Proteiniborus sp. DW1: one gene and its partner. Each later gene encodes a partner of the first gene's protein in a complex. Links are inferred from orthologs where the notes say so. Each region holds a gene or a part of one and is shown on either strand. Other genes may lie near its edges.

Region 1 (8,765 bases):
CTTTAAATAATAAATTATTGAAAAAAATTGCTACATTATTAGGACTAATTACTCCCTTAATCCTACCTTCGCTGTATACAGGTATAGATTTATCGTAACCTTCTTTGACCAATTTCATTATCTCATTTACTGAATCCTCAATGTCTATACCCCTATGATAAGTTGCTGTATTTTTATCTATATATTCTTCTAAAGTAATACCTTCACTTATTATATTTACCAGGTCTTCTATAGTCAGAAGTAAATCTCTAATATGTTTTCTATTACTGTTGTCGATAACTATAACTGCATTTTGTTTATTTTTTTTCATTAACTTAAGCACATTGAAAAGATTATGAACTTTACATACTTTTATTATACTATTATTCATAATATGTTTTGCTTTTATATTATTTACAATTGTACTAATAAGCTCCATGTTTTCACCTCTAATATATTAATATCAGAGCACTTTAAAAATTAAAATTATATTGTTAGAAAATGTAAAATGATTGCCAGTTATAAAGTTTTTATTGGACGTTATAAACTAATAAAGTCTTTTAAGATTTTTCTATTCGGTATAAAAAAAGATATGGTAGACCATACCTTTTTTATAGTAAATGGTTCAATTAAATAGATTATTAATTAAGTGTTTCTTCTATCCTATTTAAACCTTCTTTTATATTTTCCATTGATGTAGCATAGGATAATCTAATAAAATCATCAGCACCAAAAGCAGAACCAGGAATAACTGCAACCTTTGCCTCGTCAAGTAGTAAGTTTGCTAGGTCTAAGGATGATTCTATGTTTTTACCTTTTATGATTTGTCCTTTTAATTTTGAAATATTAGCCATCACATAGAAAGCACCAAGAGGCTTTCTACAAGATAATCCATTGATTGAATTGATCTTTTCAACCATGTAGTTTCTTCTATGAATAAAATGCTCTTTCATCTCTTCTATTATTAATTGATCACCAACTAATCCTTCAACACTGGCATACTGAGAAATTGAACAAGGATTAGAGGTAGTATGACTTTGAATATTTGTCATTACCTTCACTATTTCCTCATCTGCTGCAGCATATCCAATTCTCCAGCCTGTCATGGCGTAAGCCTTAGACATACCATTAATTACTATTGTTAATCTCTTAATTTCTTCATTGAGAGAAGCAATGCTAATATGTTTATGTCCATCATAAATAAGTTTTTCATATATTTCATCTGAAATAACGAATATATTGTTTTTTACTGCCCAGTTTGCAATATCTTGAAGTTCTTTTAAATCATAAGCAGCACCTGTTGGATTGCTAGGACTATTTAAAATTAATGCCTTTGTTTTTGAGGTTAGTGCATTTTCTAGATCTTCAAGTTTAAATTTAAAATTATTTTCTTCCTTTGTTTCTACAGATACAGGTACTCCACCTGATAGTTTAATAAATTCAGGATAGCTAACCCAATAAGGTAATGGCATGATAACTTCATCACCAGGATTAAGAATAGCAAATAATGAGTTGAAAATAGATTGTTTAGCACCATTAGATACGATAATATTACTCAGTTTATAGTCTAAATTATTTTCTTTTTTTAGTTTTTCACAAATAGCTTCCTTTAATTCGAGAATACCCGATGTTGCAGTGTATCTAGTGTTTCCAGATTTGATTGCGTTAATTCCAGCAAGCTGAATGTTCTCTGGTGTATCAAAGTCAGGCTCCCCAGCACCAAAACTTATTACATCTATTCCTCTAGCCTTCATTTCTTTCGCTTTTGCTGTGATATCCAATGTTATAGATGGTGATATCATTAAAGCCTTTGATGAAAGATTAAATTTCAAAATAATCATCCTCCCTTTAATAATAATTGATTACAATTTCTACATAAAAATCAAATTTCCTTTTAAAGTTAAGCAGTTTATATAATATTTATTTACTTTTATAGATATCTTTTAAGGTATTTTTGATTATTGTTAGAGAATCTTCAAGGCTAGAATGATATAGCAATTTTATTTTCTTATAATGCTCATATCCAATATCAGTTATTTTATAGTGTCGAATAGAGCGTTTATCTGGTTCTTGCCACCAACCATGAATATAATTATTATCTTCAAGCTCTCGTAAAAGTGGATAAATCATTCCTGGACTCGGCTCCCATTTGTTATTAAGTCTTGATTTGATTTCATCAATTATTTCATTACCATAATAGCTTTTTTCTGTCAATAAATGTAGTATATATAACTTAACAAATGATGTCGTGCTAAGCTTGGAAGGAAACTGCCTATTTCTTTCATTCTTGTACATTATCAATGTCTCTCCTTTCTCTATAAAAGCAGGCTTTCTTATATAAAAGCTTTACATGCGAATAATCAATAAAATAGTCGCCCAACACCGGTATATCACCAATTAAGTCTCCATGAAAATCTGAACCACCGGTGGTAATTAGATTATTCTCATTAGCCATATGTTCATATTTTAAAGTATCCTCAGGAGAATGCTTTGAGTGAATAACTTCAATTCCATCAATCCCTATTTTCATAACTTCAAAAAAAATTCTTTCATTTTTAATTAATCCTGGATGTGCAATTATTGCTACCCCTCCTGCTTTATGTATTAAATCTATACCTTCTTTTAGAGAAAGTCTATATCTATCAACATAAGCTGGCTTGTGTCTATCTAAGTATTTATCAAATGCTTCTTGTACAGAACTAACATACTTTCTGTTAATCATAGCCTTAGCTATATGTGGTCTGCCAATAACACCCTTACCAGCAATATCATATACTTCATGCAAAGTCAAATTTAATCCTAACCTATTTAGCTTTTCAATAATTTTTTCTCCTCTTGTTTCTCTAGAATGTTTTAATAGGTTAAGAGCCTCAAGCAGGTTCTTATCTTGTATATCAAAATAATACCCTAATAGATGTATCTCTTCATCTTCAAAAGTACAGCTTATTTCTACTCCTGGAACAATAAGAACATCAAATAAATTAGAACTTTCTATTGCATATTTCAAACCTTCTATAGTATCATGGTCAGTAATAGAAATTGCATAAATTTTTTTGTCATAGGCCCATTTCAGAACTTCATATGGAGTTAAAGAACCATCAGAAAATGTGGTATGAACGTGTAAATCAGATTTTTTAATCTCTTTACACATAAAGTCACCATTCCTTTCAAATTAAACTTATGTCTCATATATATTGATTAATATCAAATAATATATATGAATATATTATGTCTAAATGAATAAAAAAACCTGCATATTTGTGCAGGTTTTTTTTAATTACCTAGGTTCAACAATGAGCTTAATAGCAGTTCTTTCTTCCCCATCAATTTCAATGTCAGTAAAAGCAGGTATACAAATTAAATCAACACCACTAGGAGCAACAAATCCTCTAGCAATAGCTACGGCTTTAACTGCTTGATTTAGAGCACCTGCACCTATTGCTTGTATTTCTGCAGCACCTTTTTCTCTTAATACTCCAGCTAATGCTCCGGCAACGGAATTTGGGTTTGATTTTGCTGATACTTTTAATACATCCATTAAAAAAGCCCCCTTAAAAAATAATAATATTTATTGCAACATGAATATATTATTCTACAAATAACAAAAAAATCCTCTTTTCCCAGCTAGATTTTTTCAAAATATTATAATTTTTACAACATTAAAAAAGAGAAGACATAGTCTTCTCTACTTTGCGTATTCAATAGCTCTTGTTTCTCTTATCACATTTACTTTAATTTGTCCAGGATACTCTAATTCATTTTCTATTCTCTTAACTATTTCTCGAGCAGTATGGATTATTTGGTCATCATTAATAAGTTCTGGTTTAACCATTATTCTTATTTCTCTACCTGCTTGTATAGCAAAAGATTTTTCTATGCCATCAAAGGAATTAGCAATTTCCTCTAACTTTTCTAGTCTTTTAATGTAAGCTTCTAATGTTTCTCTTCTAGCACCTGGTCTTGCAGCAGATATAGCGTCTGCTGCTTGAACTAAAACAGCCTCAATTGTTTCTGGCTCGACATCTCCATGATGTGCTTCCATGGCATGAATTACTTCTTTGGATTCTCTATATTTCTTTAATATGTCTGCTCCTATAGCAACATGTGGACCTTCTACTTCATGGTCAACAGCTTTACCTAGATCATGTAAGAGACCTGCTCGTTTTGCAATTTTTATGTCAGCTCCTAGTTCTGCAGCCATTAAACCTGCTAAATGAGATACTTCTATAGAGTGTTTAAGTACATTTTGTCCATAACTAGTTCTATAGTTTAACCTACCTAGAAGTTTAATAATTTCTATATGAAGACCGTGTACTCCTGTTTCAAATGTAGCTTGTTCGCCTTGCTCTCTAATATGATTGTCTACTTCTTTTTTTGCTTTTTCAACCATTTCCTCAATCCTTGCAGGATGTATACGTCCATCAATAATAAGCTTTTCTAGAGCTACCCTTGCAACCTCTCTTCTAATTGGATCAAATCCAGATAAAATAACTGCTTCAGGAGTATCATCAATTATCAAATCAATACCAGTCAAAGTCTCCAAGGTTCTGATATTTCTACCTTCTCGACCTATAATTCGACCTTTCATTTCATCATTTGGCAATGGAACTACAGTTACAGTAGTTTCTGCCACATGATCAGCAGCACATTTTTGAATTGCATAAGCAATGATTTCTTTTGCCTTTTTCTCGCCCTCTTCTTTTGCTTTATTTTCAATATCCTTAATCATAATTGCTGCATCATGAGTTATTTCTTTTCTGATATCGTTTAATAATAATTCTCTAGCTTCATCAGATGTTAAATTAGAAATTCTTTCTAACTCCTCTACTTGCTTAACGTATAACTCTTCAATAGCTAAATCTTTTTGTTCTAAATCCTTAATTTTTTTAGCTAAGAGTTCCTCCTTTTTCTCTAATGCTTCACTTTTTCTATCAATGGATTCTTCCTTATGAAGCAACCTTCTTTCTTGCTTCTGAATTTCCATTCTTCTCTCTCTTATTTCCTTTTCTAATTCATTCCTAGCTTTATGAACTTCTTCTTTTGCCTCAAGAAGTTGTTCCTTTTTTAGTGTTTCTGATTGTTTTTTAGCTTCATCTATTATTCTTGAAGCTTCTTCCTCTGCACTTACTATTTTTGCTTCAGCAATTGTTTTCCTAATATATATACCCAATATGGTTCCAACTGCCAAGCCACCAACAGTTCCTGCAATCACTAGTAATGTAATGATAAAGCACCTCCTTTACTATTCAGTTTTCAAGTTTCGTTTTTTTTACATCTTCATTAGAATACAATAACAGATTAAGCAGATTGCCGAAATGACTAATCTCGTGCAAATAGCTAATATACTAGTTAATAAAAATATAAACCGAGTAATCTCGGCTTATGAGATCCTACATATTATCTTGTAGAAAGTTTTTTATGTTACATTAATAAGTATATTGCTATACGATTTAATTTTATTACTTTTTAAATTATATGTCAAGTAAATAAGAAAAGCTTCTATTAAGTGAAGCATAAAAAATAAAGATTTTTTTATTAAAATATGTAAACAAGATGTTCTCTAAATAGAAAATCTTATAAAAAAGCATCACTTTCTAACGAAAAAATGGCGAGGTTCGCCATTTATACTAGTTTACCATTATTTACTCATTGTCTTCTTCATTTTTTTCCTTTTGAATATCAATTAATTTATTGGTTTGATGAGGAACCTGAAGGTTAAATTTTTCTCTTACTTTTGCTTCTATCTCATTAGCTATGTCAATATTCTCACGTAAGAATTCTTTTGCGTTTTCTCTGCCTTGCCCTAATCTATTAGATTCATAACTATACCATGAACCTGATTTATTAATTACTTCCGCAGCAACTCCCATATCTAAAATGCTTCCTTCTTTTGATATGCCTGTTCCATACATAATGTCAAATTCAGCTTGTTTAAACGGAGGTGCGACCTTATTCTTAACAACTTTAACTCTAGTTCTATTACCAATAACATCTTCGCCTTGTTTTAATGACTCAACTCTTCTAACTTCTAATCTAACAGAAGCATAAAATTTCAATGCTCTACCACCAGTTGTTGTTTCAGGATTACCAAACATAACCCCAACTTTTTCTCTAAGTTGGTTAATAAATATTGCTATAGTATTAGATTTCTTTATAGCTCCTGCTAATTTTCTAAGAGCTTGTGACATTAATCGAGCTTGTAAACCGATATGACTATCTCCCATTTCTCCTTCAATTTCTGCTTTTGGAACTAAAGCGGCAACTGAGTCTACAACCACAATATCTACAGCACCACTTCTAACTAACGCCTCAGCAATTTCTAAGGCCTGTTCTCCAGTATCTGGCTGAGATACGATTAATTCTTCAATATTCACACCTAGATTTTTGGCATAGCTAGGGTCTAACGCATGCTCTGCATCGATGAAAGCAGCAGTTCCACCTAATTTTTGTACTTCTGCTATTGAATGTAAAGCTACTGTAGTCTTACCTGAAGATTCTGGTCCATATATTTCTATAATTCTTCCCTTTGGAAGTCCACCAATTCCTATTGCTATATCTAAGTCAAGACACCCAGTTGATACTGCTTCAACATTAAGCTTTGAATCTTCACCTAATTTCATTATAGAGCCTTTTCCAAATTGTTTTTCAATCTGGCTTATAGCCATTTCAAGAGCTTTCTTTTTTTCTTGCATAAGTATTCCCAGAAAAACTGGGATTCACCACCTTTTTAAATATTCGAACAAGTGTTCCATTGTAATTATATAATAAGTTCTTATAATAGTCAAACAAAAAAGTTTATTAAACTAATTTCAGCAGAAATCTCCTAATTATGTCAAATGTAGCTTTTGCAGCTCTAAGCCTATTGTCATCCCTATTACCGTTAAATCTCTTTTCAACTACTATATGTCTTTCTTTAGTTGCGATGCAAATATATACTAATCCTATAGGTTTTTTATCAGTTTCACCGGTAGGACCAGCTATTCCGGTGATGGATACACCTATATCTATTGGACATTTTTTTAAAATGCCTTGTGCCATCTCAATAGCGGTTTCTTTACTTACTGCTCCATAGGTTTCTAGTGTTCTAGATTTAACATCTACTTCCTCCATTTTAGATAAATTACTATAAGTTATAAAAGATCTATCCAAAACCTTAGATGCTCCCGGAATACTAGCAAGCATAGAGGTAGTAAGACCAGCTGTGCATGACTCACAAAATCCTATTTTCAACTGTCTTTTACAAAGAAGTTTAAAAACCACTTCTTCAATAGTTTCGCCATTATAGCTATAGATAAATTCTTTAATTCTCTCATCTATCTTAATCTGAATATCATCTAGCAAAGCATCAGCACCGGTAATGCTATCTGCCTTAGCTGTAATTCTAATATCTACTTGTCCATTATTGGCATAGGTTGCAATAGTTGGATTAGTTTGAGCCTCTATTAAGTCTATTATCCTTTCTTCTAAAGATGACTCACCTATTCCAATTGTATTAATTACCCTTGATTTTATGGTATAATTCGAGTTTTTGCTAAGCTTGGGTATAACATGTTTATTAAACATGTGTATAAGCTCGTGTGGTGGGCCGGGAAGTAAGATTATTATCTTATTATCTGTTTCAATAAAAAAACCAGGTGCTGTTCCCATATCATTTTCTAATATTTCACTATTTTCTGGTACATAAGCTTGCTTTTTATTAGATTCAGGCATCTGCCTATTAGAAAAAAACTCAAATATTTTTTTTAATATTTGTTCATCTAAGTATAAGTTTCTTTTTAGAACCTTACATACAGCTTCTTTCGTACAATCATCTTTTGTAGGTCCTAATCCACCAGAAAAAATCAAAATATCTGCTCTATTTAAAGCATTAAGAGTAGCATCCATAATTCTTTCCATGTTGTCACCTACAGTAGTTTGATAATATACGTCTATTCCTAATTCTGCTAGTGTTTGAGAAAGAAACCTTGCATTGGTATTTATAATATTACCCAACAATAACTCAGTACCTACACAAATTACCTCAGCTTTCATACCATCACCTCTTAGCATAACTGCTTATTTATTACTTGCTAAAAATACTTTTCTGTTAACATAAAAGTAATCAATTCCAGAAATAATTGTGAAAATAACTGCTAAAGACACGCACAACTTATCAAAAGGAATTCCTATTTTACTGAATGGGTAATTATTAACAAGCAGTAAAACAATTGCTACAATCTGAGTTATAGTCTTAATTTTTCCCCACCAGCTTGCTGCAATAGTAATACCATCTGAGGCTGCCAGAACCCTTAAACCTGTAACTGCAAACTCTCTAGCAATTATTATGACAACAACCCACGCAGGAATTCTATTCATCTCAACTAAGGAGATTAATGCAGCTGAAACTAGAAGTTTATCTGCTAAAGGATCCATAAATTTGCCGAACTTAGTAATCTGATTTCTACTTCTTGCTATATATCCATCTAAAGTATCAGTCAGTGCTGCTATAGTAAATATACATGCTGCTATATAGTCCCCATAAGGAAAATCAAAAATAAGAAAAATCATAAAAATAGGAACTAATAGTATTCTAATAATGGTTAACTTATTGGCTAAATTCAAAGCAAACATCTCCTATCTAATAATTTAATATTAAATGAAAAAAACAATATAGTATACTTGTTCTAATCTAATATAATGTGTCCACAAATTTAATTAATTCTGATACAGCAGATTCAATATCATTGTAATTAATAATCTTATCATACTTTTTATATTTCTCTAAAGAATACTCATAAAGTGGGTCA
Region 2 (5,635 bases), on another replicon or contig:
GTGGAGGGGCAGTTTTCATTATTTGAAGTTATAAGCCCTGAAGATAATCCAGATATAAGTCTAGATATATTGCCAAATATTAAAGAATTTCCTGAAAGGACTTTATTATCAATGGAAAAGGAAATGATAGGAGTATACATTAGCGGACATCCCCTTTCATCCTTCACAGAAGAACTAAAAAGAATTTCAAATGTGACAACCTTTGATATAAGTGAAGCAGTAGATAATATAGGTTTAAGTACAGGCTCAGTAGGTGACGGAAACAAAGTTATCATAGGAGGAATAATAGTAAAAAAACAGAATAAAATTACTAAAAATAATAATATGATGGCATTTGCAACCTTAGAAGATTTATATGGTACAGTAGAGCTTATTATATTCCCTGCAACTTTTGAAAAATACAATAAGTTTATATATGAAGACAGTATTGTAATAGTAGACGGAAGGTTAAGCATTAATGAGGAAGAGGACCCTAAGATAATAGTTGAAACTATTAAACCTCTTGTTAAGACTAAAAAAGAAAAGATGTATATAAAAATACCTAGTTCAAAACCTATTAATTTTCTTGAGGATATAAAAATGGTATTATCTCAGTATAATGGAGCAGTGCCTGTTTATGTATATATTGAAAAGAATAAAAGTACTTTTATGGCAGATAGAGATTTATGGGTAGATGTTGAAAATAGTGAACTTTTAAATAAACTTGAAAGCTTGCTAGGGAAAGATTGTGTAAAAGTTTGCTAATCTATAAAATTATAAACTATAGTGGAAAATTATTAATTTATGGTATAATATGCTTATAGTATCCATTTATAATAATATTCATCAAATAACTATAGAAATAGAAGCTTTGGAGGTCAAATATGTGGACAGCAATATACATGGTAGAAGGTGCTGAAGCAGCTAAAGAATTAGGAGAGAAACTTAAAGCTGAAGGGTTTCTAGTTAAGGTAAAGCCATTTGCGAAAGAGGGAGACAATATAGTTTACAAAATCCTAGTCCCAGAGTTTGAGGCAGACGATGCTCAGACTGTTCTAATAGATTTAGGTTTAGGATACTAAGGCAATTTTAAAACTCGTATTTAATTAAAAACAATAAATTTTTAAATAGCCTGGGACATTTAATGACCATAGTGGCTTAAAGGAGGATTTTTATGAAAACTATTGGTGTACTAACAAGCGGAGGAGATGCACCTGGTATGAATGCTGCTATTAGGGCAGTTGTTAGAGCAGGTATTTACAATAATATAAAGATTATGGGAGTCAAACAAGGGTATAATGGACTAATAAATGGAGATATATATGAAATGAATCTTTCTTCAGTAGCAGATATTATCCATAGAGGTGGAACTATGCTTAGAACTGCAAGAAGCGAAGAGTTTACTACTGAGGCAGGAAGAGAGAAGGCTATGACTGTTTTGAAGGTATTTAAAATAGATGGATTAATAGTCATAGGCGGCGATGGTTCAATAAAAGGAGCTAGAGAGCTTAATAAACTAGGATTTCCCACTATAGGCATACCAGGAACTATTGATAATGACTTAGGATATACAGATTTTACTATAGGTTTTGATACTGCCATAAATACTGTAATAGATGCTATAAGTAAAATTAGAGACACATCTACTTCTCATGGTAGGGCAAATATTATCGAAGTAATGGGTAGACATTCTGGAAATATAGCATTAAATGCAGGATTAGCAGGAGGCGCTGAGAGTATAATAGTCCCTGAGGAAGGATTTGATATAGAGGATGTTTGTAAAAGACTTATACAAGGAAAAAACAGAGGAAAATTACATAGCATAATTTTACTTGCAGAGGGTGTAGGTAATGCATATGAATTAGGAGATGAAATTCAGAAATACACTGGCATAGATACTAGGGTTACTATACTAGGACATCTACAAAGAGGAGGAAGTCCTACAGCATTTGACAGAATAATTGCAAGTAAAATGGGAGCAAGGGCAGTTCAGCTTCTTATAGAGGGTAAGACTTCAAGAGTTCTAGGAATTAAGGGCAATCAAATATTTGATATGGATATAGATGATGCTCTTTCAGTAAAAAGAGATTTTGATTCAGAGACTTATAATTTGACAAAAATTCTATCCATATAGGGGTGAAGATTACATGAAAAAAACAAAAATTGTATGTACAATAGGACCCGCTTCTGAGAACGAACAAGTATTTGAAAAATTAGTTCTAAATGGTCTAAATGTAGCTAGATTGAATTTTTCTCACGGTACACATGAGGAGCACAAAAAACGAATTGATACTATTAAGGCAGTTAGAGAAAGGTTAGATGTACCAGTAGCCATTATGCTAGACACTAAAGGACCTGAAATTAGAACAGGAAACTTTGAAAATGGTATAGCTGAGCTTGTTGAAGGTCAAGAATTTATTATTACTACTAGAGATATTTTGGGAAATAGTAGTATTTGTAGTGTTACATATAGGGGTTTACCTAAGGATGTTAATGTTGGAGATAGTATATTAATAGATGATGGACTTATTGAACTTAAGGTATTAGAAATAACTAATGAAACTGATATAAAATGTACAGTAATCAATCCAGGACCAGTGAAGAATCACAAAGGTGTGAACGTACCAGGAATTAAAATAAATCTACCAGCAATAACACAGAAAGATATAGAAGATATTTTATTTGGTATAGAAAATGACATAGATTTTATTGCTGCATCTTTTATTAGAAAAGCATCAGATGTTATAGAAATAAGAAAAATTCTTGAGGAACATAGAGCTAATGATATCCAAATAATATCAAAAATAGAGAACCAAGAAGGCGTAGATAATATTGAAGAAATCATTCAGGTTTCAGATGGGATTATGGTTGCAAGAGGGGACCTTGGAGTTGAGATTCCTACTGAAGATATACCCCTTGTTCAGAAAAGCATAATTAATAAATGTAATGAAGCAGGAAAACCAGTTATAACAGCTACCCAGATGCTTGATTCTATGATGAGAAATCCAAGACCTACAAGGGCTGAGGTCACTGATGTTGCAAATGCAATTTTTGATGGTACAGATGCTATTATGCTTTCAGGAGAAACAGCAGCAGGAAAATATCCTGTTGAAGCTGTGAAGACCATGGCTAATATAGCACTTAGAACAGAGCATTCTCTAGATTATAATGAATTGCTACGTAATAAGTCAATAGGAAAGAATATAACAGTTACTAATGCAATTAGTCATGCTACTTGTGCTACTGCTGAAGATTTAGGCGCAGCAGCAATTGTAACAGCTACTTCATCAGGATATACTGCCAGGGCAGTCTCTAAGTTTAGACCTTGTTCACCTATTGTAGCTGTGACTCCAAGAAAAGATGTTATGAGGAAGCTTATGCTTGTATGGGGAGTATATGCAATATATGCTAAGGGAGTAGATTCAACAGATGAATTGATTGATTCTTCAGTAAAAAGTGCTATAAAAAAAGGCTATATAAAACAAGGAGATTTAATAGTAATCACTGCTGGAATACCAGTTGGAGTAGCTGGTAGTACTAACTTAATAAAAGTTCATATAGTAGGGGAGATTCTAGTGAAGGGAACAGGAATAGGAAACAGTTCAGCAACAGGTCAGGTATGTATAGCAAATAATTTAAAGGATTTAGAAAATAAATTTGTCGATGGCAATATAATTGTATCAATTGGCACAGATAGAGACATGGTTTCCTATATGGAGAGAGCTAGTGCTATTATTACAGAGCATGGAGGACTTACTTCACATGCTGCAATAGTAGGGTTAAATATTGGGAAGCCAGTAATTGTAGGAGCAACTGATGCAACAAAAATATTAAAGGATGGGGAAGTTATTACAGTAGATAGTATAAGAGGATTAGTATATAGAGGAGAAACAACAGTATTATAGTATAAAGCAAGTATTTTAAGGGCGTTCAAGGACGCCTGACTTTTATTTTTTGGGTTGAATTGATATAATATTCTAAGGAATTGAATCAAACTTTGGAGGAAAAATAATATGATTGGTAAAACAATTATTCGAACAAGATACGCAGAGACTGACCAAATGGGAGTCATATATCACGCAAATTATTTTACTTGGTTTGAAATTGGAAGAACAGAATTTTTCAGGCAGCTTAATATGGACTATAAAGATTTGGAAGCAGAGAATATTTTACTTCCAGTAATAGATGTTGGTTGTAAATACATGCAATCAGCAAAATATGATGATGAGCTAATTATTCAAACCAGACTCACTTCCTTAAAAGGTGTTAGACTTGAATTCAGATACGAAATAATAAGAAAATCTGACAATGTTTTACTAGCTGAAGGGTATACAAAGCATGCCTTTGTTAATAAGGAACTTAAGCCTGTGAATTTTAAAAAGAAAATGCCACAGGTATGGAATTTATTAAATCAAAGTATTGAATAAAATTCGTATATTTCTAAGGGGGAGAAACAGTGGAAAAAAGATTTTTAGGAAAAACAGGTTTAGAAGTATCAGTAATTGGCTTTGGAGGTATTCCTATACAAAAATTAGATAAAGAAAAAGCTATAGATTTAATAAAGGAATTAAGTATTCAAGGAATCAATTTTATAGATACAGCTAGAGGCTATACAGTAAGTGAAGAATTAATTGGATATGGATTGGAGAAAGTTGGAAGAGATAAGTTTGTATTAGCAACTAAGTCAATGGCTAGAGACTATGAAGGTATGAAAAATGAAATTGAAACAAGTTTAAATAACCTGAAAACTAAATGCATAGACCTGTACCAATTACACAATGTCAGAACAGAAGCAGAGTATGATAACATAATAGGTGAAGATGGGGCATTAAAGGCACTTGAAGAGTCAAAAGCTGAGGGTAAGATAAAGCATATAGGTATAACTAGTCATGATTTAAATATACTTGAAAAAGCAATTGAATCAGGTTATTTTGAAACTATTCAATTTCCTTACAATCCAGTAGAAAGACAAGCAGAAGAGTTATTTGAAAGAGCAAATAAATTAGGAATGGGCGTAATAGTGATGAAGCCTTTAGCAGGAGGAGCAATTATTAATGCAGCGCTTTCATTAAGATTTGTACTGGAAAATTCAAATATATCTTCTGCAATACCAGGAATGGATAGTATAGAGCAAATTAAAGAAAATGCTAAAGTTGGGAATGAGTACAAAAGACTAAGTGATGCTGAAAGAGAAATTATTTTAGCAGAAGCTAAAGACTTAGGGACAGAGTTCTGTAGAAGATGCGGCTACTGTGCGCCATGTCCACAGGGAATTGATATACCTGTTCAATTTTTAATGGAAGGATACTATTCAAGATATAATCTCAAGGACTGGGCAAAGGAAAGGTACACAAGCTTTACTAATAAAGCAAGTGACTGTATAGAATGTGGTCAATGTGAGACTAGGTGTCCTTATGATTTACCAATAAGGAAGATGTTGAAGAAAGTTGTGAATATTTTAGGATAATTATGTATAAATTAGTATATAAGTGTTAATAATAAATACTATGATTAAAATAATATGGGGTATACTGGTTCTAGTCTTGGCACGCTAAAGGCGTGTCTTTTTTTTGCATCTAATAAAAAATCACCTCATAATTTCTATAATCAAAAATTTTTTGTCAATGAGTTTCAAGAAAAGCTTTATTTATTTTGC

The links. Proteins that work in one complex are often made in the same cells at the same time.
Region 2: rny (region 1) and pfkA share a complex: the UniProt entries of both Bacillus subtilis proteins name them as parts of the possible RNA degradosome complex. The link is inferred for Proteiniborus sp. DW1 from one-to-one orthologs.

What each region holds. Positions count from the first base shown.
Region 1 is NZ_FMDO01000036.1:17,696-26,460, forward strand. What follows is about bases 2,929-5,861. They hold rny (ribonuclease Y), read right to left. Parts: upstream 5,192-5,861; coding sequence 3,665-5,191; downstream 2,929-3,664. Other genes in these bases: DW1_RS09030 (PHP domain-containing protein), read right to left, coding at 2,929-3,130; spoVS (stage V sporulation protein SpoVS), read right to left, coding at 3,257-3,517; recA (recombinase RecA), read right to left, coding at 5,622-5,861. Also shown: DW1_RS09015 (sigma 54-interacting transcriptional regulator), read right to left, coding at 1-418; DW1_RS09020 (pyridoxal phosphate-dependent aminotransferase), read right to left, coding at 621-1,781; DW1_RS09025 (PadR family transcriptional regulator), read right to left, coding at 1,900-2,274; more of DW1_RS09030, read right to left, coding at 2,261-2,928; more of recA, read right to left, coding at 5,862-6,671; DW1_RS09050 (competence/damage-inducible protein A), read right to left, coding at 6,778-8,010; pgsA (CDP-diacylglycerol--glycerol-3-phosphate 3-phosphatidyltransferase), read right to left, coding at 8,035-8,580; tRNA 2-selenouridine(34) synthase MnmH, read right to left, coding at 8,648-8,765. UniProt on the Bacillus subtilis protein: Endoribonuclease that initiates mRNA decay. Initiates the decay of all SAM-dependent riboswitches, such as yitJ riboswitch. Involved in processing of the gapA operon mRNA, it cleaves between cggR and gapA.
Region 2 is NZ_FMDO01000044.1:17,794-23,428, reverse strand. What follows is about bases 201-3,133. They hold pfkA (6-phosphofructokinase), read left to right. Parts: upstream 201-1,153; coding sequence 1,154-2,113; downstream 2,114-3,133. Other genes in these bases: pyk (pyruvate kinase), read left to right, coding at 2,127-3,133; DW1_RS11285 (hypothetical protein), read left to right, coding at 864-1,061; DW1_RS11290 (DNA polymerase III subunit alpha), read left to right, coding at 201-744. Outside these bases: more of DW1_RS11290, read left to right, coding at 1-200; more of pyk, read left to right, coding at 3,134-3,884; DW1_RS11270 (acyl-CoA thioesterase), read left to right, coding at 3,993-4,406; DW1_RS11265 (aldo/keto reductase), read left to right, coding at 4,436-5,446. UniProt on the Bacillus subtilis protein: Catalyzes the phosphorylation of D-fructose 6-phosphate to fructose 1,6-bisphosphate by ATP, the first committing step of glycolysis.